Regions from separate parts of the Microbacterium sp. NPDC077391 genome, predicted to be linked through region 1. Evidence: predicted binding sites of a transcription regulator. Region 1 holds the regulator's gene; each other region holds the start of a gene.
The links. The regulator HrcA, encoded in region 1, represses chaperone genes, less so after heat shock. The targets are predictions, from matches to a motif close to TTNGCACTCGNNNNNNNCGAGTGCNAA.

Region 1 (10,280 bases):
GTCGTGGGCGACGAAGAGGTACGACAGCCCGAGCTTCACCTTCAGCTCGTCGAGCAGGTTGATCACGCCGGCCTGGATCGACACGTCGAGCGCCGACACCGGCTCGTCGAGCACGATGATCTTCGGGTTGGTCGACAGCGCACGGGCGATTCCGATGCGCTGACGCTGACCACCCGAGAACGCCCCGGGGAAGCGGTCGCGGTGCGCAGGGTTCAGCCCCACCAGGTCCATCAGCTCCTGCACCCGGGCATTGACGTCATCCTTCGCCATCCCGATGGCGCGCATCGGCTCGGCGATGATGTCGGTGACGGTCATGCGCGGATCGAGTGCACCCATCGGGTCCTGGAACACGATCTGGATGTCGCGGCGCAGCCGGCGCTCCAGCTTGCGGTCGTGCAGCTCGTTCACGCTCGTGCCCGCGATGATGATGTCGCCGTCGGCCTGCTTCTCGAAGTCCATGATCTGCAGCAGCGTCGTGGTCTTGCCCGATCCGGACTCGCCCACGATGGCCATGGTCTCGCCCTCGCGCACGTCGAAGCTGACGCCCTTGACCGCGTGCACCTCGCCGACCTTGCGCTTGAGGAAGGCGCCCTTGGTGAGCGGGAAGGTCTTGACCATGTTGCGCACTTCGAGCGTCACCGGACGCTGCTCGCGCGGCGTGCGGGTCAGGTCGCTCTCCGGGATCGGCTCGACCGGGTACACCGGCAGGCCGCCGATGCGTCCGTCGTCGTCGATCTCGTCGGCTCGGATGCAGGCAGCCAGATGCGCCTGTCCACCGCCGGTGGCCACGGGCAGCAGCTCGGGCTCCCGCTCGACGCAGGCGGCCACGGCGATCGGGCAGCGCGCGGCGAACGGGCACGCGTCAGGCAGATCGATCAGCAGCGGCGGATTGCCCTTGATGGGGATCAGCGGCTCCTTCTCGACCTTGTCGACGCGCGGGATGGCTCCCAGAAGGCCGATCGAGTACGGCATCCGTGTGCGGTGGAACAGCTCGTGCGCCGGGGCGTGCTCGACGGGCTTGCCGGCGTACATGACCATGACGTCGTCGGCGGTGCGCGCGACCACTCCCATGTCGTGGGTGATCATGATCACCGCGGCGCCCGTCTCGTTCTGCGCCTTCTCGATGAGATCGAGGATCTGCGCCTGGATGGTCACATCGAGGGCGGTCGTCGGCTCATCGCAGATGATGAGGCGCGGGTTGTTGGCCATGGCGATGGCGATCACCACGCGCTGACGCATACCGCCGGAGAACTCGTGCGGGAACGACTTCATCCGCTTCTCGGGCTCGGGGATGCCGACCAGGCGCAGCAGCTCGAGCGACCGCTCCCATGCATCGCTGCGCGAGAGGCTGCGGTGCACGGTGAGCGCCTCGATGAGCTGGTCGCCGATGGTGAACACGGGAGTGAGCGAGGTGAGGGGATCCTGGAAGACCATCGCCATGCCGTTGCCGCGGATGACCGACATCTGCTTGTCGGTCTTGCCCAGCAGCTCCTCGCCCTCGAACTGGATCGATCCGGTCACGCGGGCGTTCTCGTCGAGCAGCCCCATGATGGCCAGCGAGGTGACCGACTTGCCCGAGCCGGACTCGCCGACGATGCCGAGCGTCTTGCCCGCCTCGAGATCGAAGGAGACGCCGCGCACGGCGTCGACGCGGCCGGCTTCGGACGCGAAGCTGACCCTGAGGTCACGGACGGAGAGTACGTTGCTCATGCACGGCCTCCTGCCGCAGAGGTGGGATCGAGGGCATCCCGCAGACCGTCGGCGACGAGCGCCATCGACACGGTCAGCAGGGTGAGGGCCAGCGCGGGGAAGTAGAACAGCCACGGCGCGCTGGTGACGCTGGCCGCTCCCTCGCCGATCAGCGAGCCGAGCGACACGTCGGGGATCTTCACGCCGAAGCCGATGAACGACAGACCGGTCTCCGTCATCACCGCGGCGACCACCCCCAGGGTGAAGTTGATCACGAGCAGCGAGCCGACGTTCGGCAGCAGGTGACGCAGCACCACGCGCATTCCGGGCACGCCCATGTAGCGCGCGGCGTGCACGTACTCGCGCTCGCGCAGCGACAGTGCCATCGTCCAGATCACGCGAGCGGGGAAGAACCAGCCGATGAAGATCAGCGCCAGCGAGATCACCCGCCAGTCACCGCCGGCGTTGTTCGAGACCAGGGCGAGGATGAGGAAGGTGGGCACCACCATGAAGAAGTGGATGACGATGAGGGTCGTCCGCTCGACGAATCCGCCGAAGTAGGCCGCCGCGGTGCCGACGATCGCGGAGATCACCGTCACACCGATGGAGACGACGAGGGCGATCATCAGCGATCGCTGCAGGCCGACGAAGGTCTGCGTGAACGTGTCGTTGCCCGAGGCGTTCGTGCCGAAGAAGTGGTCGGACGAGGGGCCGGTGGAGAGGTTGAGGAAGTCCATCTCGTTGACATCCCAGCCGGACAGCGGCGGGACGACGACGGATGCCAGCGCGAGCAGGACGAAGACGACGATGCCGAACACGGCCGGCTTGTTGCGCATGAACCGGCGCGTGTAGAGCGTCCACTTCGACATCTGCTTGGCCGGCACCCGCTCGGCGGTCGTGTCGGGCCCGACGGGCGGCTGGATCTGGGAGTCGATCATCTGGTTGGTCATGTCAGCTCACCCTCACTCGCGGGTCGAGGACCACGACGGCGATGTCGGCGAGCACGGCGCCGATCGCGGTCAGGACGGCGCCGAAGGCGGCGACGGCGACCACGCCGTGCACGTCGTTGCCGTTGATCGTGGTCAGGAAGTAGCGGCCCATGCCCTGCCAGGCGAAGATCGTCTCGGTCAGGATGGCGCCGGTGAAGATCGCCGGGATCGAGAACGCCACCTGCGTGGCGACGGGGATCAGCGACGTGCGCAGCGCGTGCCGCCGGATCGCCTGGGACTTGGTCAGGCCCTTCGCGCGAGCGGTGCGCACGTAGTCGGCACTGATGTTGTCGAGCAGCAGGGAGCGCTGCAGGAAGTGCGTTCCGGCGTATCCGGTCACGACGAGCGCGATGGTCGGCAGGATCAGATGCTGCAGCGCATCGACGAGCACCGGGAAGAACCCGGTCACCCCCTGGCTCGAGGAGCCGGTGACGTAGAAGACGCGGGTGCCGATCCAGTTGTTGAAGTTGATGGCCAGGATGACGACGGCGAGTGCCGCGACGATGATGTTGATGTTCATCGTGATGATCGACACGGCCTGCCAGATGCGGTCACCCAGCTTGTACTGGTGGGATGCCGTGTACACGCCGATCCAGATGCCGAGGACGGTCATGATGATGGTCGCCCCGAGCACCAGCTCGGCGCTGACCCACATGCGGTAGCCGATCTCGTTGTTCACCGAGCCGCCGGTGGGGCTCAGGCCCCAGTCCCACCGGAGCAGGATGCCGGTGAGCCAGGTCCACCACCTCTCGAGCAGCGGCGTGCTCTCGCTGAGGTTTCGCGGCCCGAGCAGACCTTCGATCTGCTCAGGGCTCAAGGGGGGCTTGCGGCCGACGTAGTTGCTTCGCGGATCGAGGAATGACCAGGCAAGGAAGTAGGTGACATTCGTCGCGACCACGATCATGAGCAGCCAGCCGAGTGTCCGGCGCACGAGATACTTGATCAAGGTGAAGGGTCTTTCTCTTCTACAGCCGTGCCCGGGATCTCCGACGCGACGCTGAGTCGGGATGACTTTCTGGGTCATTCCGCCTCCAGCCTACGCCGACACCCGCAGGGAGGCTGTGACGGAGTCGTATAGCCGATGAGACCCAGTGTCACCAGGTCGCCTCGGACAACTTCGCGAGACTATCACCGGCTCACCCGAATGGGGGATTGAGCCGGGCTGAACGTAGACTTGCCTGAACCCTCTCGGACGCCTCAAGGACCACATGTCACCCCGCGCTCACACCCCGCTGTCGCCTGCCGCGACGCCCGCCACGCAGATCCGCAACTTCTGCATCATCGCCCACATCGACCACGGCAAGTCGACCCTGGCCGATCGGATGCTGCAGGTCACCGGCTCGGTGGCGGATCGTGACATGCGCGCCCAGTACCTCGACCGGATGGACATCGAGCGCGAGCGCGGCATCACGATCAAGAGCCAGGCCGTGCGGATGCCGTGGTCGGCCGACGGCGAGACCTTCGCGCTCAACATGATCGACACCCCGGGCCACGTGGACTTCACCTACGAGGTGTCCCGATCCCTCGCCGCCTGCGAGGGCGCGATCCTGCTCGTCGATGCAGCGCAGGGCATCGAGGCGCAGACCCTCGCCAACCTGTACCTGGCACTCGAGAACGACCTGCACATCATCCCGGTGCTGAACAAGATCGATCTCCCGGCCGCCGACCCCGAGAAGTTCGCGAAGGAGCTCGCCGATCTGATCGGCGGCAGCCCCGACGACGTGCTCCGCGTCTCGGGCAAGACGGGTGTCGGGGTCGAGGAGCTGCTCGACCGGATCGTGCAGGACATCCCGGCGCCGGTCGGCGATCCGGATGCTCCGGCGCGGGCCATGATCTTCGACTCGGTGTACGACTCGTACCGCGGCGTGGTCACCTACGTGCGCATGGTCGACGGCAAGCTGAACCCGCGCGAGCGCATCCAGATGATGTCGACCAGGGCGATGCACGATCTTCTCGAGATCGGGGTGTCCAGCCCCGAGCCGATCCCGTCGAACGGGCTCGGCGTCGGCGAGGTGGGATACCTGATCACGGGTGTGAAGGATGTGCGCCAGTCGAAGGTCGGTGACACCGTCACCACCGCCAGGGGCGCCGCCACCGAGGCCCTCGCCGGCTACACCGACCCGAAGCCGATGGTGTTCTCGGGCATCTACCCGATCGACGGCAGCGACTACGCCGACCTGCGCGAGGCACTGGACAAGCTCAAGCTGTCCGACGCGTCGCTGCAGTACGAGCCCGAGACGTCCGTCGCACTCGGCTTCGGCTTCCGCTGCGGATTCCTCGGGCTGCTGCACCTCGAGATCATCACCGAACGGCTCTCGCGCGAATTCGGGCTCGACCTGATCACCACCGCGCCCAGCGTGATCTACGAGGTCCTCACCGACACCGGCGAGACGGTGATCGTGACCAACCCGAGCGAGTACCCCGACGGCCGCGTCGCCTCCGTCTCGGAGCCGATGGTGAAGACCGCGATCCTGCTGCCGAAGGACTATGTCGGCACGGTCATGGAGCTCTGCCAGTCGCGCCGCGGTGCGCTGCTGGGCATGGAGTACTTCTCCGAGGAGCGCGTCGAGCTGCGCTATCGCATGCCGCTCGGTGAGATCGTGTTCGACTTCTTCGACCAGCTGAAGTCGAAGACGCAGGGCTACGCGAGCCTGGACTACGAGCCGGACGGCCAGCAGGAGGGCGACCTGGTCAAGGTCGACGTGCTGCTCCAGGGCGACAAGGTCGACGCGTTCAGCGCGATCGTGCACCGCGAGAAGGCGTACGCCTACGGCACGATGATGGCCGAGCGCCTGCGCAAGCTCATCCCGCGGCAGAACTTCGAGGTGCCCATCCAGGCCGCCATCGGCGCGCGCATCATCGCCCGCGAGACCATCCGCGCCCTCCGCAAGGACGTGCTGGCCAAGTGCTACGGCGGTGACATCAGCCGCAAGCGCAAGCTGCTCGAGAAGCAGAAGGAGGGCAAGAAGCGCATGAAGATGGTCGGTCGCGTCGAAGTGCCCCAGGAGGCGTTCATAGCCGCGCTGTCGGGTGACGTCGAGGGCAAGGACAAGAAGTAGGTCGCTCGGGACGCGGTGTCGTTCGGAGACTGTTCAGACAGGTCGCTTAGGCTGGAGATCATGCGTCGGGGGACTTTCCGAGAAGGCACGGTTGACTATGCCGCGGTGGGCGCGACCCACGCGCCCGACCTGATGCAGTACCCGCCGGAGCGCAGCATTCCCGCGGAGGCATCCTGGCGTCTCGGCAGCGGCGAAGAGCGTTTCCGCACCGCAGGAGAGTCGCTGCTGTCGTGGACCGCGCAGCGCGCCGCCGGACTCGAGCTGCGCGACGTGCGCCCGGCCGCAGGCTCCGCCTACACCGGCGTCAGCTTCGACGCCGAGGGCGCGCCCATCGCCCCGAACCGCACCCAGGTCGAGCAGCGCTTCGCCGCCGACGGGATGCCGTTCGTCGCGCCCGGCATGACGCTCAAGCTGCACGGCAGGGTCAAGGGCATGAGAGCGGACGCCGAGCTGCGCGTGATCTCGGTGACCGAGGAGCGCCGCCGCGTCGGGTTCGTCCTCGGCACCGTCGGCGGCTCCGTGGTCAGCGGCGAGGAGTCGTTCGACATCGAGTGGCGTGAGGACACCGACGAGGTGTGGTTCACCGTGCGGGCGTTCGACGCTCCCGTGGCGCTGCTGTACCGGCTGCCCGGAATGGTGCGTCGTCGACGGCGCGAGCTGTTCTCCCTCTACCTGCGTGCCATCTCACCCCTGTACGCGACCCCGATCTGATGGCGCTCGCACTCCGATGACACTCGCACTCTGATGGCCGGGCCCCTCCCGATCGGGGATCCGGCACCGGCCGACGGCCGTCTCCCCGATGATCTCGCCCTCGACCGCTCCACGCCGTTCTCGGCGTACCTGCACGTGCCGTTCTGCCGCGTGCGCTGCGGCTACTGCGATTTCAACACCTACACCGCGACCGAGCTGCGCGGAGCGAAGCAGGACGAGTACGCCGACACGCTGATCCGCGAGATCGCGCTCGCGGGGAAGGTGCTCGCCGAAGCCGACGGCATCCGCCCGCTCGACACCGTCTTCTTCGGCGGCGGCACGCCCACCCTGCTCCCCGCCGGCGACCTCGCGCGGATGCTCACCGCGGCGACGGCGGCGTTCGGCATCCGCGACGGCGCGGAGGTGAGCGTCGAGGCCAACCCCGACACCGTGACCCCCGAGGTGGTGCGGACGCTGGTGGATGCGGGGGTCACTCGGCTGTCCATCGGGATGCAGTCCGCGGTGCCTCACGTGCTGGCGGCGCTGGACCGCACCCACCGGCCCGAGAACGTCCGCACGGCCGTCGACGCCGCACGCGATGCGGGCCTCGACGTGAGCGTCGACCTCATCTACGGCGCTCCGGGGGAGTCGCTGGCCGACTGGGAGCGCTCGCTCGACGCGGCTCTCGCCCTCGAGCCCGATCACATCTCGGCGTACGCGCTGATCATCGAGGACGGCACCAAGCTCGCCAGGCAGATCCGGCGGGGTGAGGTGCCGGCGCCCGACGACGACCTGCAGGCCGACATGTACGAGAGCGCGGATCAGCGGCTGGGCGCCGCGGGCTTCGAGTGGTACGAGGTGAGCAACTGGGCCCGCGCCGACGGCGACGACCACCGCTCGCGGCACAACATGGCCTACTGGCGGGGCGCGGACTGGTGGGGCTTCGGGCCAGGGGCGCACAGCCATGTCGCGGGCCTGCGCTGGTGGAACGTGAAGCACCCGGCCGCGTACGCGCAGCGGCTCGCGCTCGGCGAGTCTCCGGCGGCCGGCCGCGAGCGGCCGGACCTCGAGGCGCGCACGCTGGAGCGCGTGCTGCTGCAGAGTCGTCTTGCGGAGGGCCTGCCGATCGACGACATCCCCGAAGGGCGTCGCGACCGGGTCGCGGAGCTGATCTCCGACGGACTCGTCGATGCGGCAGCGGCTCTGCGCCAGCGTCGCGTGCGCCTCACCCTGCGGGGTCGGCTGCTGGCGGATGCCGTCGTGCGCGCGCTCACCGACTAGCGGGCGAGGCCGGAACAGGGCGCGCGGACGGGTGCCGGGCGCGAACGGGTAGGATTGGCACTCGGAACGTTCGAGTGCCAGCGGGAGGGATGATGGTCACACAACGAGGCCTTGAGGTCCTCCGTGCGATCGTGCAGGACTATGTCGCGACCCACGAGCCCGTCGGGAGCAGGTCGATCGTCGAGCGGCACGCATTCGGCGTGTCCGCCGCGACCATCCGCAACGACATGGCCCAGCTCGAGGACGAGGAGCTCATCACCGCGCCGCACACCTCGTCGGGGCGGGTGCCGACCGACAAGGGCTACCGGGTCTTCGTCAACCACCTCGCTCAGCTGCGACCCCTCTCGGCGCCGCAGCGCACGGCCATCGAATCCTTCCTCGCCGCGCCGAGCGACCTGGACGACCTCATGGCACGCACGGTGCGCGTGCTGACCCAGCTCACCGGTCAGGTCGCGCTCGCCCAGTACCCGTCGTTCGCGCGGGCGAGCATCACCCACGTCGAGCTCGTCGCGCTGGCACCGAATCGCGTGCTGGTCGTGCTGGTCACCGACGCCGGCGGCGTGTCGCAGCGCATCTGCCCGCTGCCCATGGACATCGACGACACCGACCTGGCTGTGCTGCGCGCCCAGCTCGCCGCGCTCATCACCGGCCGTGCCGTCGGCGAGGCCGCCGAGCGGATCGCATCCGCCGTCGAGCTGCAGACCGGTTCCCGGCTGCAGCCGGCCCTGTCGGCACTGGCCGGGGTGATCGCCGAGGAGCTGGCCGAGTTCCGGCAGGAGCGGCTGGTGATGGCGGGGGCGGCCACGCTCGCGCGACGCGAACAGGACTTCCGCGGCAGCATCCACCCCCTGCTCGAGGCGATCGAGGAGCAGGTGACCCTGCTGCGGCTGATGAGCGAGATGGTGACCGACGAGCACGGTCTCGCCACCAGCATCGGCACCGAGAACGCCCCGTTCGGGCTCGGTGAGGCATCGATCGTCGCGAGCAACTACGCCGCCCCCGGGGGCACGGCCCGCGTCGGCGTGATGGGGCCGACCCGCATGGACTACCCGAGCAACCTCGCCGCAGCACGGGCCGTGGCCCGCTACCTGTCGCGCATGCTCGACGAAGACGAGGCGGCCCGCTGATGTGGGCGGCCGCACACACGAACGCACACGAAGAAAGGTGACCGTGGCGGATCACTACGAGGTCCTCGGGGTGTCGAAGGACGCCTCCCAGGACGAGATCAAGAAGGCCTACCGCAAGCTCGCCAGGCAGCTGCACCCCGATGTGAACCCGGGGGAGGACGCGGCGGAGCGGTTCAAGCTCGTCACGCACGCCTACGACGTGCTCAGCGACGAGGACTCCCGGCGTCGCTACGACATGGGTGGCGACCAGAACGGCGGCTTCGGCGGAGGGTTCGGCGGCTTCGGCGACATCTTCGAGACGTTCTTCGGCGCGGCGGGCGGCGCCCGATCTGCGCGTCCGCGGTCGCGTCGGGAGCGGGGCCAGGATGCCCTGGTGCGCATCGACCTCGAGCTCGGTGACGTCGTCTTCGGCGTGCACAGGGACATCGAGGTCGACACCGCGGTGCTCTGCGAGACCTGCCAGGGCAGCTGCTGCCAGCCAGGGACGTCTCCGGTCACCTGCGATGTCTGCGGCGGCAGCGGCCACGTGCAGCGCCAGGTGCGCAGCCTGCTCGGCAACGTCGTCACCACCCAGCCGTGCGGCTCCTGCGAGGGCTACGGCACCGTCATCCCGAACCCGTGCGGATCGTGCGCCGGGCAGGGCCGGGTGCGCTCGCGTCGCACGGTCGCCCTCGACATCCCGGCGGGCGTCGAGACCGGCCTGCGCCTGCAGCTGCCCGGCTCGGGCGAGGTCGGCCGCGCGGGCGGCCCGCACGGCGACCTGTACGTCGAGGTGGCCGTCGCACCGCATCCGGTCTTCAGCCGGGACGGCGACGACCTGCTGGCGACTCTCGAGGTGTCGATGACGGATGCCATCCTGGGCACCACCACGACGATCGAGGGCCTCGACGGCTCGGTCGACCTCGAGCTGCGCTCCGGCGTGCAGTCCGGCGACGTGCTCACCATCGGCGGGCGGGGCATCACCCCGTTGCGCGGATCGCAGCGCGGTGACCTGCGCGTCGGCGTGCAGGTGATCACGCCGACCAAGCTCGACGGCGCGCAGCGCAAGCTCATCGAGGACTTCGCGAAGAAGGCGAAGGCCCCGGCCCCCAGACTCGCCCAGTTCCAGCAGGGGCTGTTCTCGAAGCTGCGCGACCGCTTCCGCAGCCACTGACCGACTCCCGCACCACAGCCGATCGGAGCCCCATGGCCCTGCACTTCGTCGTACCCGACTGCACCGACGCCGCGATCGGAGAACTCGTCCGGTTCACCGGCGCCGAGGCGAAGCACGCGTCGCTGGTGCGTCGTGTGCGCGTCGGCGAGACCGTGACGATCGGCGACGGCCGCGGTGTGTGGCTCGAGGGCGCGGCGGAGGACGTCACCGCATCGCAGGTGAGCGTGCGGATCACCGAGCGCCGCGTGCACGACGGCCCCGAGACGCGCATCGTGCTCGCGCAGGCTCTCGC
Region 2 (10,280 bases), on a different contig from region 1:
CAACGACCGCTTCGCGGTCGGCTACTAGCGCTAGACGAGGTCGCGCCAGTCGATCGCGGCGGTGTCGTCTGACACCTCGACCGAACCGGTTTCGACCGGAACGCTCAACGATTCGGTGGGCGGTCCCATGATGGTCGCTTCGTCGCGACGGTGCCGCAGCACGTCGTTGATGTAGCTCGTGAGCACCTCGGCGAGCGGCACCGACCGCGACTGCGCCTGCGACAGGTACCAGCGGTGCTCGAGCACCTGGTGATACACCTCGGCGGGCTCGAGCTTGGCGCGCAGGTCGTAGGGGATGGCGCGCACGACCGGCTCGAACACGCGGGTCAGCCATTCGTGCGCGTACATCTCCTCTTCGGTCCATGCCTTGGTCGAGCGCACCCGGAACTCGTCGAGGTCGTTGAGCAGCCGACGGGCCTGGTTCTCCTCCACGTCGAGACCGGTGAGGCGGATCAGCCGTCGCTGATGGTGCCCGGCGTCGACGACCTTCGGCTGGATGCGCACGGTCGTGCCGTCGGCGGTGGTCTCCATCGACATCTCGTCGATGTCGAAGCCGAGTGCATTGAGCTTCTCGACGCGCTCGGTGATGCGCCAGGTCTCCCCGGTCGAGAACGTCTCCTCGTCGGTGAGCGCCGCCCACAGCGACCGATACGACGAGACAATGCCGTCGGCGATCTCGAGAGCATCCACACCGCGCTCCAGACGGCCGCCGGCGGCGAGGTCCATGATCTCTCCGGCGATGTTCGTGCGCGCGAGGTCGAGGTCGTATGCGCGCTGACCGTCGGTCAGTCCCTCCTCGTGCAGTTCACCTGTCTCGGCATCCACCAGATATGCGGCGAACGCGCCGGCGTCGCGCCGGAACAGGGTGTTCGACAGGGAGACGTCTCCCCAGTAGAACCCCACGTTGTGCAGCCGCACGAGCAGCAGGGCGAGCGCGTCGACCAGGCGGGTGGCGGTGTCCGGACGCAGCACCTGGGTGAACAGCGCGCGATAGGGCATCGAGAAGCGCAGATGCGAGGTGACGAGCGCGGCGGGCAGCGCCCTGCCGTCATCATCCGTGCGTCCGGCGATCACCGCGACCCGGCTGACACAGGGCACATCGAGGCGGCCGAGGTTGCCGAGCATGTCGTACTCGCGCTGCGCCATCTCCGCCGTGGTCTCCTTGACCGCGACGACGCGTCCCGACAGATCCGCGAAGCGCACGAGGTGGCGTGAGAGCCCCTTCGGCAGCGACACGATGTGCTCGGACGGCCACTTGCCGAGCGGGGTCGACCACGGCAGGCTCAGCAGCCCCGGATCGATCGAGCTGGCGGTGATGCGCAGCGACTCCTGCATGTTTCCTCCGGAAAACACCGCGGCGCGGGAGACCGACAGGTCTGCCCGCGCCGCGTGTGCTGATTCGTCAGGCCGAGACGACCGGCTTGTCGTTGAGGCGCTCGCCCGACTCGATGTCGAACGCGTGCACGTGGCCGGCGTTGGCCGCCAGCGTGACCGTCTCGCCGGCGTTGGGGTGGCTGCGGCCGTCCACGCGGGCGACGATGTCGGTGCGCTTGCCGTTGATCTCGGTGTGGCCGTACAGGTAGCCGTCGGCGCCGAGCTCCTCGACGAGGTCGACGACGACCGAGAGGCCCTTCCCGTCGGCGGGACCGACGGTGATGTCCTCCGGGCGCACACCCACGGTGACCTGGCTGCCGGTGGCGCGCCCGACGGTGTCGCGGTCGAGCGGCACGATCTCGGTGCCGAAGCGCACGCCGCCCTCGGCGAGGTCAGCCGAGAACAGATTCATCGCCGGCGAGCCGATGAAGCCGGCCACGAAGACGTTGTTCGGCCGCTCGTACAGGTCGCGCGGGGTGCCGACCTGCTGCAGGATGCCGTCCTTGAGCACCGCGATGCGGTCGCCCATCGTCAGGGCCTCGGTCTGGTCGTGCGTGACGTAGACCGTGGTGACGCCGAGCCGGCGCTGCAGCGACGCGATCTGGGTGCGCGTCTGCACGCGCAGCTTGGCGTCGAGGTTCGACAGCGGCTCGTCCATGAGGAACACCTGCGGTTGGCGCACGATCGCGCGGCCCATGGCGACGCGCTGACGCTGACCACCCGAGAGGGCCTTCGGCTTGCGGTTCAGGTACTCCTCGAGGTCGAGGAGCTTGGCGGCCTCGAGCACGCGGCTCGCGCGCTCCTCCTTGCCGATGCCGGCGATCTTCAGCGCGAAGCCCATGTTCTCGGCCACGGTCATGTGCGGGTACAGCGCGTAGTTCTGGAAGACCATCGCGATGTCGCGGTCCTTCGGCGGCACGTCGGTGACGTCGCGGTCGCCGATCAGGATGCGGCCGCCGTTGACCTCTTCGAGGCCGGCGAGCATGCGCAGCGATGTCGACTTTCCGCAGCCGGACGGGCCGACGAGGACGAGGAACTCGCCGTCGGCGATCTCGATGTTCAGCTTGTCGACCGCGGGGCGAGTGCCGCCGGGGTACAGGCGGGTGGCGTCGTCGAACGTAACGGTGGCCATGGTTTCTCCTTCACCGGCAGGTACGTGCCGGACGATCCGTTGTGATGGAAGCGGCGGACGCTGCCCGCCGTGACCCGCCATCGGGTCGGGATCAGTATGGCACGACCGAGCGCGTCTGGGTATTTCTCAGGCTGCCTGGTTAGCATCGAACCCGGCGCCGCAGTCTCCGCGGCCGCGGGATCACCCTTCCCACCCGATCTTCAAGAGGAACGATGTCGAGCGACGAAACGCCGAACGTCCCCGTCGCTCGCCATTCGCGCGAAGCGGTGCGGGAGAAGGCACAGTTGGTGCACGCCCAGCAGTCTCGGGCACGACTGATGCGGCGGCTCATCATCGGTCTCGTCGCGATCCTCGCGGTCGGCTCGATCGGCGCCGCCGTGGCCTACGCCGTCAGCTCGTCGATCTCGAAGCCGCAGCTCAGCCCCAGCGGGATGTCCGACGACGGCGTCACGGTGACCGAGGTCTCTGCGGCGCCGTCCGCACCGGGAGCGACACCGGCGCCGACGGAGAGCGCGGCGGAGACGGGTGAGAGCGCGACCCCGGCACCGGATCCGTCCGCCACCGCGGGAGCCAAGCCCACCGAGATCCACATCTACGTCGACTATCTCTCGGCGGGAGCTGCGGAGTTCGAGCGTGCGAACGCGCGTCAGCTCGCCGGCTGGATCTCGGAGGGGGCCGTCACCGTGACCTACCACCCGGTCGCCCTGCTCACCGCCAGCTCCAACGGGACGAAGTACTCGCTGCGTGCGGCCGCCGCGGCCGCGTGCGTCGCCAGCTACGCGCCGAACAGCTTCTACGACTACAACCACGAGCTGCTCACCGGTCAGCCGGAGCCTGACAGCGACGGTCGCAGCGACGCCGATCTGGCTGACCTGGCTGTCGCGGTCGGTGTGTCGGATGCCAAGAAGGTGCGCTCGTGCATCGAGAAGCAGGATTTCGTGTCGTGGGCGAAGGCCGCCACCGATCGGGCTCTCGAGGGCCCGCTGCCGGGCACCGACGACATGAAGCTGAACAACGAGGCGCTGATCCTCGTCGGCGGCAAGTCCTATGTCGGGGCTCTGAACGACCCCGCCGAGTTCTCGCAGTTCGTGCTCACCATCGCGAGCGACGAGTACTTCGGCGCCACGAAGCCGACCCCGACCCCCACCCCGACCACGACGCCCGCCTCCTGATCTGCTCGACAGCGCGGGCGACCCGCCTGCCGTCGCTATGCTGGATGGCGGCTCGCCGACTTGGCGCAATTGGTAGCGCACCGTACTTGTAATACGGGGGTTACGGGTTCGAGTCCCGTAGTCGGCTCCACACACGAGGCACGTGCACCCGCGAGGGGCGCGTGCCTCGTCCGCATCAGAAGAGGGTCTGCGCGCCCCTGTCGTCGCCGCGCGGCACGGCGGCGACCCGCTCGTCGAGACCGGCGGCCGCGAGCAGCGCCTCGTCGATGAGATCGCGGGTGGGGTCGCCATGCAGCCAGTCGTCGGCGAACGCCGTGGGGATCAGCACCGGCATCCGGTCGTGGATGTCCGCCAGGTGCGGGGGAGCGGGACGCATCACGATCGAGTAGCAGGTCACCCCGTCGCCGTCAGGGGTGCGGCCGCGCTGGGTGACCGCGGCCATCGAGAACAGCACTCCCCGGCCCAGACCGAACTCGTGCCAGATCCGCTCGGGCTTCTGCATCTCGTACCAGCCTGTCGCCGGGACGAGGCCGCGCGTACGCAGCGCACCTGGTCGGTCCTGCAGGCGCTCGGAGCGGGTGTTGATCGACGGGAACCTCGCCGGCTGTCCATCGACGAGGAATCCCCACCAGGCGGCTTCGAGGGCGGCCGCGCCGTCGGTCGCGGTGACCACGGGATTCAGGTTCCGCAGGTTCCTCCCCGTCGGTCGCAGAGTCTCGCCCGCGTTGTGCTGCGCCCACGAGCGCAGTCCGTCGAGCACGGCCTCGTCGGCGTCGGCCAGCCCCTCGGCGTCGGTGAAACGGGGATCCAGTCCGTAGCTCGCGCACATGCCCACAGAGTATCGGCGAGCGGCGACGCGGTGCAGACCCCCGCGCGAGCGACGAGCTGAGCCCGGCCCGGTAGTCTGAAGCGAGTGACGTCCCCTCGCCCGCTGCCCGCCTGGATCGCCCTCGGCGGCGCTGTCGCGATCGGCTCGATGACCGCCATCCAGGCCCGGATCAACGGCGTCCTCGGCGTGCGCATCGACGACGGCATCGTCGCCGGTCTCATCTCCTTCGCGGTGGGGCTCGGTCTCCTCGTCGTGGTGGTACTCGCGCTGCCATCCGGGCGAGCGGGCCTCGGGCGGCTGCTGACGGGCATCCGCTCCCGCACCATCCCGTTCTGGATGCTTCTCGGCGGCACGTGCGGTGCTCTGACCGTCACCACGCAGGGACTCGTCGCCGGTGTGCTGGGAGTGTCGCTGTTCACCGTCGGCGTGGTGGCGGGCCAGACGCTGCACGGCCTGCTGCTGGACCGCATCGGCGTCGGCCCCTCGGGGATCGTCGCCGTCACGCCGGGGCGCGTGATCGGCGGTGCGCTCGCGCTCGCCGCCGTCGGCATCTCGCTGGGCGGAGACGTGCTCGCGACCGCGCCGCTGTGGCTGCTGCTGCTCCCGTTCGCGGCGGGTGCGGGCATCGCGTGGCAGGCTGCGGCGAACGGTCGCCTCGCCCGCCGGGTCGCGTCGCCCCTCGCGGCCACGCTGATGAGCTTCGTCGCCGGCACCGTGGTGCTGCTGGCGGGTGCCGCGGTCAGCGTCTCGACCAGGGGGATGCCCGGCGCGCTCCCGGCCGAGCCGTGGCTGTACCTGGGCGGCCTGCTCGGCTTCGCCTACATCCTGCTCGGCGCCTGGCTGGTGCCGTACACCGGCGTGCTGCTGCTCGGGCTCGGCAGCGTGCTCGGACAGCTGGTGACGTCGGTGGTGATCGATGTCGTCTGGCCGGTCGACCGCGGCCCGGCGACGTGGCAGCTCGCCGCGATGATCGTGGTCGCGGCGGCATCGGTGGTCGCCGCCGTGCCACGGCGGCGCTGAGTCAGCGCGACCCGCGCTTCGACGCCCTGTCCTTCTTCTTCTTCTTCGGAGCGCTGGCCTTCTTCAGGGCATCGCCCTTCGCCGGGGCGTCGTCCTTCGTCGATGCCGCCGGCATGGCCCCGAGCAGGGCGTCGGCGTCCACCGGCTTACGACGACCGGGCTGCTTGCCGTCGGGCTTGCCGCCGACGTAGAGCCAGCCCAGCAGCTCTTCGTTCTTCTTCAGGCCGTGCGCCTCGGCGACGGCCTTCGTGCGGGTCAGACCGCCGGTGCGCCAGATGACGCCCCACCCCGCCTCGTCCAGCAGAAGGCTGAGGGTGTGCGCGACGCCCGAGGCCACCGCCTCCTGCTCCCAGCGCGGCACCTTGTCGCTTTTGCGGTACGAGGCGACGACGGCGAGCAGCAGCGGGGCGCGCATCGGCTTCGTGGAGGGCTTGTCGTCTCCGTCGGCCTTCGCCAGTGCGGCGCCCAGCGTCAGGCGGTCATCGCCGCGCAGCTCGATCAGCCGCCAGGGGCGCAGCGACGAGTGGTCCGCCACGCGCCCTGCCGCTTCGACCAGCGGCAGCAGCTGCTCGCGGGTCGGGGCATCATCGGTCACGCGCGACCACGACGCTCGGCGCCGGACGGCGTCGAGCGCGCTCACGAGGGGTCGGGGGTGAACGACAGCGCCACGGAGTTCATGCAGTAGCGGTCGCCGGTGGGGGTTCCGAACCCGTCGGGGAAGACGTGGCCGAGGTGCGACCCGCACGCCGCGCAGCGCACCTCGGTGCGCACCATGCCGAGCGAGGTGTCCTCGATGAGCTCCACGGCCTCGGGGCGCACCGACTCGTAGAAGCTCGGCCACCCGCAGCCCGAGTCGAACTTCGTGCCGCTGCGGAACAGCTCCGCATCGCACGCGCCGCAGGTGTAGAGCCCGGCGCGCTCCTCATCGAGCAGCTCTCCCGTCCAGGGGCGTTCCGTCGCCGCTGTGCGCAGCACCGCGTACTGATCGTCGCCGAGCTCGGCGCGCCACTCTGCATCCGTCTTGTTCACGCTGTAACCCATGCATCCATTCTCTCGCTTCTGCGACCCGCGCGGGCCGTGGGGTGCTCGACCGGCGCGGGCTGAACGCTGGGACAATGGCGGAATGACGGATGCTGTCGCCGAGCGCTACGACCGGTTCGCCCGCGCGGAGGCGCCAGGACGCAGCGACGTGTACGTCGAGTGGGCAACGGGGGTCGCGACGGATGCCGCCGTGCAGGGCGTGCTCGAGCGGCTGACGCCGCAGCAGCGGCAGCCTCCGCTGGTGTTCGCCGTGTCGCGACTGCTCGGTGCGCCCGTGGGCGGCTACCGGCCATGGCGCGACTTCGTGCTCGCGCACGCCGACGAACTGGTGACGGAATGCGCGCGTCGCGGCGTGCAGATCAACGAGCCGCTCCGGCTGGCCGCGCTGCTGCCGGCGCTGAGCCTGATCGAAGGGCCGATCGCGCTGCTCGAGCTGGGCGCCGCGGCGGGCCTGTGCCTGTATCCCGACCGGTACTCGTTCCGGATCGACGGCGCGGACGGCCGCGCCCGACGTCTCCTCGACCCGTCGGACGGGCCGTCGGCCGTGCGCCTGCGCAGCGCCGTGTCGGGCGGGCTGCCCGAGCTGCGTGTGCCGGAGGTGACCTGGCGTGCGGGCATCGACCTCGACCCGATCGACGTGCGCTCGCCCGCCGATCGCACCTGGCTCGAGTCGCTCATCTGGCCGGGGGAGCACGAGCGCAGCGAGCGGATCGCCGCGGCCATGGCGATCGTCGCGGCCGACCCGCCGATGCTGCGCGCCGGCGACGCGGTCGAGCAGCTCGAGGCGGTGGTCGCCCAAGCTCCTGCGGGAGCGAAGCTGGTCATCACCACACCCGGCGTGCTCGTCTACCTGCCCCGACCGCGCCGTCTGGAGCTGATCGAGCGCATCCGCGCGCTGGACGCGCACTGGGTCACGATCGATCCCCCCGCGCTGCACGACGCCTGGCGGCCGGCGATCGATCCCGCCGCGTTCCGTGGCTTCGCGGTCGCTCTCGACGCACGCGTGGTCGCTGACGCCGACCCGCTCGGGCGCTGGTGGGAGTGGCATCCGCGGATCGGACCGGATGCCGCGTAGCCTGAGCGCATGCTCGGTGGACTATCCGATCGCGATCGCGCGATTCTGACGCTGGAAGCGGCCTGGCCGCGCCACGGCGGCATGAAGCAGGAGATCATCCGCGCGCAGCTGGGCATGAGTCCGGCGCGCTACTACCAGCTCCTCGGTCGGCTGATCGAGACGGAGGCGGCGCTGGAGTTCGACCCGCTGCTCGTGCGCCGACTGCGCCGGCTGCGTGACTCGCGGGCGGTGCAGCGCACCGCGCGCATGCGAGGTTTCGTCGGCTGACGACGCCGTCCTGCAGGCCCCTGCGGCGCGCTCCGCTCCGTGTGGACTCTCGGCGACCGCCCGCTAGCATCGAGGGGTGCAGAAGCTCTCCCGCGATCGATTCGACGACGTTCCGCGCGCCACCGGACGCGTCGGCGCGCACCGCGCCGAGCAGCCGGGGATGAACGGTCTCGTCGTGCTGCTGTGGTCGGCCGCCGTCGCGCTCGTGCTCATCGTCTGCGGGATCTTCGTGTCGCTGGTGATGATGGATCGCATCTCGCTGTTCGGCGGAGACGAGGCGGCCCCGGTGGCGACCCAGCCCGGTGTCGTCGCCCAGGTCGACACGTCGTATCGCGTGCTGATCCTCAACGCCACGTCGGAGAAGGGTCGGGTCGCGGAGGTGCGCGAGAAGCTGCTCGCCGAGGGATGGTCGACCGACGACGTGTTCGGTAGCGACGGCGCGTCGCAGGAGTTCTCGAAGACGACCGTGTTCTACGTCGAGGATGCCGACGAGGGGGCCGCCCTCGGACTCGCCGACGTGCTGGGCGGAGTCGATGTGCAGCAGAGCGATTTCTACGCCGCGATGAACGACTCCGAGCGACCGCAGCTCACGGTCGTGATCGGCGTGGATGAGGCGACGTCCGACCCCGCCGCGGAGACGCCCGCGCCCTGACGCGCGGTCCGTCCGTCCGGACGCGCAGCTTGCACTCTCATGGGTCGAGTGCCAGACTGGTGTTAGCACTCGAACAGTTGGAGTGCTAATACCCCATCGCCTACGTCCGGGAGGGACGAAAGACTCATGGCAAAGATCATCGCTTTCGATGAGGAGGCCCGTCGTGGCCTCGAGCGCGGCCTGAACACCCTGGCCGACGCCGTCAAGGTGACCCTCGGCCCGCGTGGTCGCAACGTCGTGCTCGAGAAGAAGTGGGGCGCTCCCACGATCACGAACGACGGCGTGTCGATCGCCAAGGAGATCGAGCTCGACGACCCGTACGAGAAGATCGGTGCGGAGCTTGTCAAGGAGGTCGCCAAGAAGACCGACGACGTCGCCGGTGACGGAACCACCACCGCGACCGTCCTCGCTCAGGCCCTGGTCCGCGAGGGTCTGCGCAACGTCGCAGCCGGCGCCGACCCCATCTCGCTCAAGCGCGGCATCGAGAAGGCCGTCGCCGCCATCACCGAGGACCTGCTGAAGAGCGCCAAGGAGATCGAGTCCAAGGAGCAGATCGCCGCCACCGCGTCGATCTCGGCCGCTGACCCCGCCATCGGCGAGCTCATCGCCGAGGCCATCGACAAGGTCGGCAAGGAGGGCGTCGTCACCGTCGAGGAGTCGCAGACCTTCGGCACCGAGCTCGAGCTCACCGAGGGCATGCGCTTCGACAAGGGCTACCTGAACCCCTACTTCGTGACGGACCCGGAGCGCCAGGAGGCTGTCTTCGAGGACCCGTACATCCTCATCGCCAACCAGAAGATCGGCAACATCAAGGACCTGCTGCCGGTCGTCGACAAGGTGATCCAGGACGGCAAGGAGCTCGTCATCATCGCCGAGGACGTCGAGGGCGAGGCTCTCGCGACGCTCGTGCTCAACAAGATCCGCGGCATCTTCAAGTCGGTGGCCGTCAAGGCGCCCGGCTTCGGTGACCGTCGCAAGGCCCAGCTGCAGGACATCGCGATCCTGACCGGCGGCCAGGTCATCACCGAAGAGGTCGGCCTCAAGCTCGAGAACACCACGCTCGACCTGCTCGGCCGTGCACGCAAGGTCATCGTCACCAAGGACGAGACCACGATCGTCGAGGGTGCGGGCGAGCAGTCCGCCATCGAGGGCCGCGTCACCCAGATCCGTCGCGAGATCGAGAACACCGACAGCGACTACGACCGTGAGAAGCTGCAGGAGCGCCTCGCGAAGCTGGCCGGTGGCGTCGCCGTCATCAAGGCGGGCGCCGCGACCGAGGTCGAGCTCAAGGAGCGCAAGCACCGCATCGAGGACGCCGTCCGTAACGCGAAGGCAGCCGTCGAGGAGGGCATCGTCGCCGGTGGTGGCGTCGCGCTGCTGCAGTCGGCCAAGGTGCTCGACACCCTCGACCTCGAGGGCGACGAGGCGACCGGTGCGAACATCGTCCGCGTCGCGACCGGCGCTCCGCTGAAGCAGATCGCGATCAACGCCGGCCTCGAGCCGGGCGTCGTGTCGCACAAGGTCTCCGAGCTCCCCGCCGGCCACGGTCTGAACGCGGCCACCGGAGAGTACGGCGACATGTTCGCACAGGGCATCATCGACCCGGCCAAGGTCACCCGCTCGGCGCTGCAGAACGCGGCGTCGATCGCCGGCCTGTTCCTGACCACCGAGGTCGTCGTCGCCGACAAGCCCGAGAAGGCTCCGGCCATGCCGGCTGA
Region 3 (10,280 bases), on a different contig from region 1:
GGGGCCCACACCGACCTTGACGGCGTCGACGCCGGCATCCACCAGAGCCTGCGCACCCTCGCGGGTCGCGACGTTGCCGCCGACGATGTCGATGTGCTCGAAGGTGGGGTCGGCCTTGAGCCGCTTGACGAGCTCGATGACGCCCTGCGACTGGCCGTTGGCGGTGTCGACGACGAGAAGGTCGACACCGGCATCCCGCAGCGCCTCGGCGCGCTCCCACGCGTCGCCGAAGAAGCCGATCGCCGCGCCCACGCGCAGGCGGCCCTGGTCGTCCTTGGTGGCGAGCGGGTACTTCTCGCTCTTGTCGAAGTCCTTGATCGTGATGAGGCCCGCGAGCGTTCCGTCGGTGTCGATCAGCGGCAGCTTCTCGACGCGGTGCTTCGCGAACAGGGCGATGACCTCGCCGGCGGGAACCCCGACGGGAGCGGTGACGAGGTTCTCGCTCGTCATGACGTCCTTCACCAGCGTGGTCTGGCGCTCGAAGCCCGAGACGAAGCGCATGTCGCGGTTGGTGATGATGCCCACCAGGTGGCCCGCCTCGTCGACGACCGGCAGCCCCGAGATCCGGTAGCGCGCGCACAGGTTGTCGACCTCTTCGACGGTCGCGTCCGGGGTCGTGGTGATCGGGTCGGTGATCATGCCCGACTCGCTGCGCTTGACCCGGTCGACCTGCGCGGCCTGGTCGGCGATCGACAGGTTGCGGTGCAGGATGCCGATGCCGCCCTCGCGCGCCATCGCGATCGCCATGCGGGCCTCGGTCACCGTGTCCATCGCGCTGGAGAGCAGTGGAGTGGCCACGGAGATGCGCCGCGTGATCCGGGAGGAGGTGTCGGCCTCACTGGGGATGACGTCGGTGTGCCCTGGAAGGAGGAGCACGTCATCGTAGGTGAGTCCGACGAAACCGAACGGGTCGTGCTGCTGCATCAAAGCGTGCTCCTCTGCGCCGGAGGCGCGATCGAATGGCGAATGCGCGGGGACGTCTGCGACCGGAGATGGTGTGACGGTGTATAGATTCTAAGCGCGCTCGCGCCCGCGTTATTCCGAGAACGCCGAGAACGTCGGGAACGCCATGCACGTCAGGTCGGACACTCCCGAGATTCCGATCAGGACACGGATGGTGCGATGCGTGCCGACGACGGGATACGCTCAGTGCGACGTCCAAGCGGAGCGACGACCCGAAGTCGCTCGATGCACTCGATGTGGAGGATGCGTGGGACTCAGAACTGCGGCGCTTCAGCGCCCCCGAAACGGTGTGCTCGCGCTGCTCGCGATGCTGCTCGCCGCCTTCCTCGTCTTCGGCATGCCGGCCGGTGCCGCGCATGCGGAGACGACGCCGGACGGTCAGGAGGTCACCGACTTCTACTTCGCCGGCAACATCACGTACAAGGGCGAGCCGATCGAGGGCGTGAAGCTGGCGGTCGACGGCAACGGCTTCACCGGCGAGACGCAGACCGGTGCCGACGGCAAGTGGAAGCTCTACGTGCCCGAGAAGAAGAAGTACACCATCGCGGTGGATGAGGACACCCTCCCCAAGGGCGTCATCGTCGACACCTCGCAGCTGCCCGAGGGCGTGACCGCCGTCGACGGGACGAGCGGCTCGTTCGAGGCGGAGTTCGGCCTCACCGGCACGAAGATCGTCAACCTGTTCCTCGGACAGGGTGAGCGCGTCACCGTCTCCTTCCTCGACCAGCTCATCTCGCGCACCATCGGCGGCATCAACTTCGGTCTGCTGCTGGGCCTCGCCTCGATGGGTGCCGCGCTGATCTACGGCACCACCCGCCTCTCCAACTTCGCGCACGGCGAGATGGTCACCTGGGGCGGCGTCGTGGTGGTGCTGTTCACATCGTTCTGGAACCTGCCGCTGTGGGCCGGGATCATCGCCGCGGTGATCGGCGGCGGTGCGCTGGGCTGGGCGATGGATGCCGGGATCTGGCGCCCCCTGCGCCGACGCGGTCTCGGCATCGTGCAGCTGATGATCGTCAGCATCGGACTCTCGCTCGCGCTGCGCTACGTGCTGCAGTACATGATCGGCGGCGACACCGCGCAGCTGCCCGGTTCGAGCCCCGCCCCGATGCGGCTCGGCCCGATCTCGCTGTCGTACATCGACCTCATCGCGATGGCGATCAGCCTCGCCGCCATCCTCGGGATGGCCTACTTCCTCACTCGCACCCGCATCGGCAAGGCCACCCGCGCGATCTCCGACAACCCGCAGCTCGCCGCGGCCTCGGGAATCGACGTCGACCGGGTGGTGCGGATCGTCTGGATCATCTCGGGCTCGCTCGCGGCGCTGTCGGGCATCCTCTGGGCCTACTTCCGTCCCGGTGTGAAGTGGGACATGGGCATGCAGATGCTGCTGCTGATCTTCACCGCGATAACGCTCGGCGGCCTGGGCTCGGCGATCGGCGCCCTGATCGGATCGCTGATCGTCGGTATCTCGGTCGAGGTCTCGACGCTGCTCGGCGTCCCCTCCGACCTCAAGTACGCCACCGCCCTGGTCGCGCTGGTGGTCATCCTCCTGGTCAGACCGCAGGGTCTGTTCGGTCGCAAGGAAAGGCTGGGCTGACGCGTGGACTTCGGATCGATCTTCGGCAACACCGCCGCCTACCTGTTCAGCCCGGTCACCATCGCGTACGCCCTGGCTGCCACCGGCCTCGCGGTGCACTTCGGCTACGCGGGACTGCTCAACTTCGGCATGGCCGCGTTCATGGCCGTCGGCGCATACGGCTACGCCATCCCCGTGCTCACCCTGGGCGCGCCGTGGTGGCTGGGCATGCTCATCGGCCTGGCCGGCGGTGCGCTGTTCGCGCTGCTGCTCGGCATCCCGACCCTGCGCCTGCGCGCCGACTACCTCGCCATCGCGACCATCGCGACCGCCGAGGTGGTGCGTCTGCTGTTCCTCACCCGTCTGTTCGAGGACGTCACGGGCGCGGCCGGAGGCCGCAGCGGCTACCACGAGGGCTTCCGTGCGGCGAATCCCATCCCGGAGGGCACCTACGGGTTCGGCCCGTGGACCTACAACGCCACGGAGCTGTGGAACATCGTGTTCGGCCTGATGCTGCTGGCCGTGTCGATCCTGCTCGTCTGGGCGCTGATGCGCAGCCCGTGGGGCCGCGTGCTCAAGGGCATCCGGGAGGACGAGGACGCGGTGCGCTCGCTCGGCAAGAACGTGTTCGCGTACAAGATGCAGGCGCTCGTCGTCGGCGGCGTCATCGGCGCCGCGGGCGGCATCGTCTTCGTGCTGCCCTCGGCGGTCGTGCCGGGCAGCTACTCGACGTCGCTGACGTTCTTCCTGTGGACGGTGCTTCTGCTCGGTGGCGCGGCGACGGTCTTCGGCCCGACGCTCGGCGCCGTGCTCTTCTGGGTGCTGTTCGCCTTCCTCGGCAATCTGCTCCCCCAGATGGCGACGGCCGGCTACCTGCCGATGTCGTCGTCGCAGGCCGAGATCGTGCGCTGGATCCTCGCCGGTGTGGCGCTGATGCTGATCGTGATCTATCGCCCGCAGGGCATCCTCGGAGACAAGAGGGAGATGACCTTTGTCAAATGAGAATCAGCCGGTCGGGGCTGCGGACGCGGCCTCCGTTCCGGTCAAGCGCCAGAAGTCGACCGGCCTCGCGAAGGGGCCGGCGGCCCCCGGGGTGGCGAAGGTCGATCCGATCCTCGTCGTCGACGGAGTCGAACGTCACTTCGGCGGCCTGACGGCCGTCAACGTGGAGCACCTCGAGATCCCGCGCGGTGCGATCACCGCCCTGATCGGCCCCAACGGCGCCGGCAAGACGACGCTGTTCAACCTGCTCTGCGGTTTCGACCGGCCCAGCAGCGGCACCTGGCAGTACGACGGGAAGAACCTCGCCGGCATCCCCTCCTTCAAGGTGGCGCGGATGGGACAGGTGCGCACCTTCCAGCTCACCAAGGCGCTGTCGCTGCTGACCGTGCTCGAGAACATGAAGCTCGGCTCGCCCGATCAGCCGGGCGAGCGGTTCTGGGCGAGCCTGGTCCCCGCCATCTGGAAGAAGAAGGAAGTGGAGATCGAGCGGAAGGCGCGGGAGCTGCTGACGCTCTTCAAGCTGGATGCCAAGGAGAAGGACTTCGCGGCCGCGCTCTCGGGCGGGCAGCGCAAGCTGCTCGAGATGGCCAGGGCGCTGATGAGCGACCCGCAGCTCGTGATGCTGGATGAGCCGATGGCCGGGGTGAACCCCGCCCTGACCCAGTCGCTGCTCGAGCACATCCTCGGTCTCAAGGACCGCGGCATGACGGTGCTCTTCGTCGAGCACGACATGCACATGGTGCGCCACATCGCCGACTGGGTCGTGGTGATGGCCGAGGGCCGCGTGGTCGCCGAGGGCCCGCCCGAGACGGTCATGGAGGACCCGGCCGTGGTCGACGCGTACCTGGGCGCGCATCAGGATGTGGATCTCGGTGCGGTCACCGGCCGGATCGTCATCCCGGACGACGCCGGCTCGGGAGCCGCCGCGACGCGGCTGCGCGAGAAGATCGAGGCCGAGGCCGAAGCCGAGCTCGAGGCGGATGCCGAAGAGGAGAAGAAGTGATGGATGCCTCCGACGAGGTCGTTGTCGAACTCACGAACGTGCACGCGGGCTACCTCCCGGGTGTGAACATCCTCAACGGTGCGAATCTGGTCGCCCGCAAGGGCGAGCTCATCGGGATCATCGGACCGAACGGCGCGGGCAAGTCGACGCTGCTGAAGGCGATCTTCGGCATGGTGCAGGTGCGCGACGGCGAGATCACGCTGAACGGGTCGAGCATCGTGGGCCTGACGGCCGACAAGCTCGTGTCGAAGGGCGTGGCGTTCGTGCCGCAGACCAACAACGTGTTCCCCTCGCTGACCATCGCCGAGAACCTGCAGATGGGTCTGTACCAGAACCCGAAGATCTACGCCGAGCGTCTCGAGTTCGTCACCGGGATCTTCGCCGAGCTCGGCACGCGCCTGAACCAGCGCGCCGGCTCGCTGTCGGGCGGCGAGCGCCAGATGGTCGCGATGTCGCGTGCCCTGATGATGGACCCGTCTGTGCTGCTGCTCGACGAGCCCTCGGCCGGCCTCTCGCCCGTGCGCCAGGATGACGCGTTCATTCGCGTCTCCGACATCAACAAGGCGGGCGTGACGACCATCATGGTCGAGCAGAACGCACGCCGCTGCCTGCAGATCTGCGACCGCGGGTACGTGCTCGACCAGGGCCGGGATGCCTACGAGGGAACCGGCCGCGACCTGCTGAACGATCCGAAGGTGATCGGCCTGTACCTGGGGACGCTCGGCCAGGACGCCGCCTGACACCTGATTCCGCTGTCACCCGCGCTCTGCGGCCGGGCATGAAGAAAGCCCCGGATGCCGATCGGCATCCGGGGCTTTCTCGCGCTGCTTACTTGATGCGGGTGTTGTTGTTGTCGGCGCCGTACTCGTACACGCCGATGGCCGCGCCCTTCGGGTCGTTGTTCTCATCGAACGTGACCGAGCCGGACAGGCCCTCGTAGTCGGCGGTGCCGCCGTCGTTGATGATCTGCGCGCACTCCTCGAAGGTGGTGCACTTCTCGCCGTCGCCCTCGCCGCCGGAGACCTCGCGCATCTTCGAGGCGATGTCCTTGCCTTCGACCGAGCGTGCCTCGAGCGCTGCCAGCGCGACGAGGATCGTCGCGTCGTACGCCTCGGCCGAGTAGGTGACGTCGTTGATCTCGTCGTTGCCGGCCTCGGTCCAGACCGCGTTCAGCTGCTCGAGGAAGTCGTCGGGAAGCTCGGCGCCGGCGCGGGTGCCCTTGGAGCCCTCGAGCTTGATCGGCAGGTTGTCCTTGCCGTAGTTCGAGAGGTTTCCGTCGACCATGTACAGCTTGCCGGTGTCGATGCCGGCGTTGCCGAGCAGCGGGGCGATCGTCTTGAACTGCTCGTACGACACGATGGCCACGGCGTCGGGCTTGGCGGCCGAGACCGTCTGCACCTGGGCGTTGTACTGGCCGTCGCCCTGGTTGTACGAGGCCTCGGCGACGACCTTGCCGCCGGCGGACTCGAACGTGGCCTTGATCGCCTCTGCCAGGCCCGTGCCGTACGGGTCGTTCTGGTAGATGATGCCGAGGGTGGTGTTGCCGTCCTCGGCGATCTGGTTGCCGAGCACCTCGCCCTGCAGGTTGTCGCTCGGCGCCGTGCGGAAGTACATCGGGCTCAGACCCGTGAAGTCCGCCGACGTGTTCGACGGCGATACGGTGACGATGCCCGCTCCGACGTTGCTGTCGAGGATGAGCTTCGAGACCGACGACGATGCCGCACCGATCATGGCGGTGATCCCGGCGCTCTGCAGCTTGGTGATGGAGGTCTCGTACGCCTTGTTGTCGAGGTCGCCCTCGTCGGCGTTCGTGAGCTCGACCTGCACGCCGGCGTCGACGTCGTTGATCTGCGAGACGGCGAGCGCGACACCGGCCTCCATGGGAGCGCCGAGGAACGCGAGCTGGCCGGAGACCGGCAGCAGCGAGCCGAGCTTGAGGGTGAGATCCGCCGCTGCGGGCTTGTCGCCTGCCGGCTCGTCACTGGGGTCGTCTGCGGGCGTGCTGCTGCAGCCCGCGATGATGAGTGCGGAGGCGCTGACCATCGCAGCCGCCGCGAAGATCCTCGCCGGACGCGAGCCCTTCATTGCGTTCATGTTGCTCCCTTGCGTAACTGAACGTGGATATCCACATCGGGTGCTCTCACCCTATTGGTTCGCGCGCGCGCGTTCTGTCTCGGTCGCCTAACGATCGCGCCGGGCGCGGCGCCGGCCGCTCAGACCGGGTCGACGGATGCCGCTGCGCGCGAGCGACCGTTGTGGATGAGCAGGTCGGCGACGAACACGAGGATCGCGATCCACACGATGATGAAGCCGATCCAGCGCTCCAGCGGCATGGGCTCCCCCAGCAGCGCCCACCCCACCACGAACTGCATGACCGGGGTGATGAACTGCAGCATCCCGACCAGGCTCAGGTCGATGCGTCGGGTCCCGGCGGCGAACAGCAGCAGCGGCACGGCCGTGGCGACCCCGGCGCCCGCGACGAGCAGGGTGTGCAGGGGCGAGACCTGACCGAGCGTGATGCCGTCGGTCTGGGCGACGACGATGAGCGTCACCACGGCGATCGGGATCAGCCAGAACGATTCCAGGGTGAGGCCGCTGATGGCATCCACCGCCGCGCCGATCTGCTTCTTCACCAGCCCGTAGATGCCGAACGAGGCGGTGAGCGTCAGGGCGATCCAGGGGAAGGCGCCGTACGCGACGACGATGACCACCACCGCGAGCGCCGCCACCGCGATCGCGATCCACTGCAGCCGGCGGATGCGCTCGCGCAGCACGAACACGCCCAGCAGCACGGTGAAGATCGGGTTGATGAAATAGCCGAGGCTGGTCTCGATGACGTGCCCGGTGAGCGTGCCGATGAGGAACGTCTGCCAGTTGACGTAGATGAGCACTCCGGCCAGGGCCGTCCATCCCAGCAGCCGCGGCTGACGGACGATGGCGATGAGCGCCGGCCATCCGCGCGTGACGGTGAGCAGGATGCCGCAGAAGACGAACGACAGCAGCACCCGCCAGGCGACGACCTCCCACGGGCCGGTCGGCACGAGTGCCAGGAAGTACAGCGGCAGAGCACCCCAGAGCAGGTACGCCCCGATCGTGTAGAGGATCCCGCTGCGGCTCGTACTCACCGACACAGCCTAGCGGCGGGAGTCGCCCCGTCCCGGGGCGGGGCGCGACGACAGAGGGCCCGGATGCCATGGCATCCGGGCCCTCTGGGAGCTGGTGTCGAACCGCGTCAGCGGACGACGACGGCGAGCACGTCGCGAGCCGAGAGCACGAGGTACTCATCGGCGCCGAACTTCACCTCGGTGCCGCCGTACTTGCTGTAGAGCACGCGGTCACCCACGGCGACGTCGAGCGGAACGCGGTTGCCGTTGTCGTCGATGCGGCCGGGGCCCACTGCCACGACCTGGCCCTCCTGGGGCTTCTCCTTGGCGGTGTCGGGGATGACCAGACCGCTTGCGGTGGTCTGCTCTGCCTCGACCTGCTGGATGACGATGCGGTCCTCGAGCGGCTTGATGGAAACCGACACGGTGTACCTCTTCTTTCGTGACTGTGTTCACAAGATCATTAGCACTCTCGTGGTGAGGGTGCTAACTCCAGTCTATGCCGACGGCTGGCACTCACGCAATGCGAGTGCCAGCCGTTCGGCATGCTCCATCTCTTACGCGGTGGGCCCAAATGGCCGCGACCCACCCCACGAGGCGGCCATACGGGCCCAGCCGACGAGCGGGCTCACGGCACGCGGCTCCGCGCGCCCCGCCGTAGGCTGGGCGGGTGGAGATGTCTGAGCTGACGGCGTTGCTCACGCGTGAGGGTCTCGCGCTGCTCGACGAGACCGGGAGCGTCGAGTCGTCGGCCGACGTCGCACGGTCCGTATCGCGGCTGCGCGCCGCCGGCCACTCCCCCGACCTGGTCTCGGCCGTGGTCGGCCAGGCCCGCCTGCGGGTGAAGGCGCGGCCGAAGTTCGGCGAGTTCGCCGACCGGATGCTGTTCACCCGGGCCGGGCTCGAGCAGGCCACGCGCCTGAGTGTCGCGACGATGCACGCGATCCGGCTGCGGCGCGCCGGGATCACCCGCGTCGCCGACCTCGGCTGCGGCATCGGCGGCGACAGCCTCGCCTTCGCGGGCGCCGGTCTCGCTGTCGAGGCGGTGGATGCCGATGAGGTGACCTCGGCGATCGCCGCGTACAACCTGGCACCGTTCCCCGACGCGAGCGTGCGTCAGGGGACGGCCGAGACCAGCCTCCCGGAGGAGGGCGCCGTCTGGCTCGACCCCGCTCGGCGGACGGCCGGGCACAGCGAGACGACGCGCACCTCCGCCGCCGACTGGTCGCCGTCGCTGGACTGGTGCTTCGAGGTCGCGCGCGAGCATCCCGCCGGGATCAAGCTCGGCCCCGGCCTCGATCGAGATCTCATCCCCGACGACGTCGAAGCGCAATGGGTGAGCGCGGACGGGAGCGTGGTCGAGCTGGTGCTGTGGAGCGGCGAGCTCGCGCGTGCGGGCATCCGGCGCTCTGCCCTGGTGATGCAGGCGGGCGAGACGCACGAGATCACGGCCGCGGCCGACGCCGACGACGAGCCGGTGCGCCCGCTCGGCGCCTACCTGCACGAGCCCGACGGCGCGGTGATCCGCGCCCGGTTGATCGGCGAGGTGGCCCGGAGGCTGGAGGCGGGGATGGTGGATGAGCAGATCGCGTACCTCACCGGCGACGCGGCGCTCACCTCCCCGTTCGTGCAGTCGTTCCGCGTGCGCGAGACCATGGCCGCCCATGTGAAGACGATCAATCAGGCGCTGCGCGCCCACGGCATCGGGCGACTGGAGATCAAGAAGCGCGGCATGGACATCGACCCCGCGGCATTCCGGAAGAAGCTGAGCCTGAAGGGATCGGCGGCGGCGACGCTGATCCTCACCCGGACGACGTCCGGCCGAGTGGCGATCCTCGCCGACCGGGTCTGATCAGCCCTCCGACGCACCCGCGCCGTCGACGGTGCCGCAGTATCCCGAGTCGACGTCGCAGACGATCGAATCGGGGATCCGGATGACCGTCAGCGTCGGACCGCGGCTGCTGGACTCACGCACCTCGTACGTCGCGTTCTGAACCTGCAGGAAGTAGACGCCGTCGGATGGATCGCAGGACTGCACGACGGCATCTGTCGCCGTATCGACGGCGTAGACGCAGGTGCGCTCGTCCTGCGAGATGAAGACCGGCACGTCACCGTCGTAGCCGATGATCTGCAGGGAGCTCGGAACCACGCCCTCGGCTTCGAGCATGCTGATGTAGCGCCGCTCGTCGGGGGTGTACTGCACCTCCCAGTCGAAACCCGCCGCCATGTCGTACCGCTGCACGATCAGCGCCTCGCGCCCGGCGATGTCGGTCACGAGCGACGCCCAGTACGACCACTGCGCATCGCCGTCCGACCGGTTCAGCGAGACACCCACGGGCTGCGCGTAGGGCGTGTCCTCGTCCGGCGGCGGCATGCACTGGTGATCGCTGCGGTCGACGACGTGGATGGCGAGGCAGGTCTCCTCGCCGTCCCGGGCGGATGCGCGCCACACCGCGGCGCCGTACCGCTCACCGAGGTACGTCATCGACCCCGGATCGAAGCGCGCGGTCTCCTCGATCTCGGCCATGGCCTTCGCCTGCTCGGCCGTCATGGCCGGCGTGCCGTCGCGGCTCAGCAGCATCCAGGCGCCGCCGAACCCGAGCAGGAGGGCGATCAGCGTCGAGAGGAC

Region 2: a site for HrcA is predicted at 8,625-8,651, ahead of groL (chaperonin GroEL). Genes of this name have one in related genera too.
Region 3: a site for HrcA is predicted at 8,161-8,187, ahead of groES (co-chaperone GroES). Genes of this name have one in related genera too.

What each region holds. Positions count from the first base shown of each region.
Region 1 is NZ_JBFBMI010000002.1:148,384-158,663, forward strand. It holds gene AB0O65_RS06015 (ABC transporter ATP-binding protein) at 1-1,710, opposite strand, end outside; gene AB0O65_RS06020 (ABC transporter permease) at 1,707-2,639, opposite strand; gene AB0O65_RS06025 (ABC transporter permease) at 2,641-3,624, opposite strand; gene lepA (translation elongation factor 4) at 3,887-5,737, shown strand; gene AB0O65_RS06035 (DUF1990 family protein) at 5,798-6,448, shown strand; gene hemW (radical SAM family heme chaperone HemW) at 6,482-7,708, shown strand; gene hrcA (heat-inducible transcriptional repressor HrcA) at 7,801-8,835, shown strand; gene dnaJ (molecular chaperone DnaJ) at 8,879-9,988, shown strand; gene AB0O65_RS06055 (16S rRNA (uracil(1498)-N(3))-methyltransferase) at 10,021-10,280, shown strand, end outside.
Region 2 is NZ_JBFBMI010000004.1:271,643-281,922, forward strand. It holds gene AB0O65_RS12270 (NAD(P)H-binding protein) at 1-28, shown strand, start outside; gene AB0O65_RS12275 (DUF4032 domain-containing protein) at 31-1,335, opposite strand; gene ugpC (sn-glycerol-3-phosphate ABC transporter ATP-binding protein UgpC) at 1,403-2,506, opposite strand; gene AB0O65_RS12285 (thioredoxin domain-containing protein) at 2,719-3,678, shown strand; tRNA gene AB0O65_RS12290 (tRNA-Thr) at 3,733-3,808, shown strand; gene AB0O65_RS12295 (SOS response-associated peptidase family protein) at 3,854-4,507, opposite strand; gene AB0O65_RS12300 (DMT family transporter) at 4,583-5,527, shown strand; gene AB0O65_RS12305 (nitroreductase family protein) at 5,529-6,167, opposite strand; gene msrB (peptide-methionine (R)-S-oxide reductase MsrB) at 6,164-6,568, opposite strand; gene AB0O65_RS12315 (DUF2332 domain-containing protein) at 6,651-7,643, shown strand; gene AB0O65_RS12320 (DUF3263 domain-containing protein) at 7,653-7,910, shown strand; gene AB0O65_RS12325 (LytR C-terminal domain-containing protein) at 7,987-8,562, shown strand; gene groL (chaperonin GroEL) at 8,689-10,280, shown strand, end outside.
Region 3 is NZ_JBFBMI010000001.1:555,074-565,353, reverse strand. It holds gene guaB (IMP dehydrogenase) at 1-924, opposite strand, end outside; gene AB0O65_RS02545 (branched-chain amino acid ABC transporter permease) at 1,271-2,563, shown strand; gene AB0O65_RS02540 (branched-chain amino acid ABC transporter permease) at 2,567-3,544, shown strand; gene AB0O65_RS02535 (ABC transporter ATP-binding protein) at 3,636-4,547, shown strand; gene AB0O65_RS02530 (ABC transporter ATP-binding protein) at 4,547-5,287, shown strand; gene AB0O65_RS02525 (ABC transporter substrate-binding protein) at 5,376-6,641, opposite strand; gene rarD (EamA family transporter RarD) at 6,761-7,672, opposite strand; gene groES (co-chaperone GroES) at 7,780-8,076, opposite strand; gene AB0O65_RS02510 (class I SAM-dependent methyltransferase) at 8,322-9,503, shown strand; gene AB0O65_RS02505 (hypothetical protein) at 9,504-10,280, opposite strand, start outside.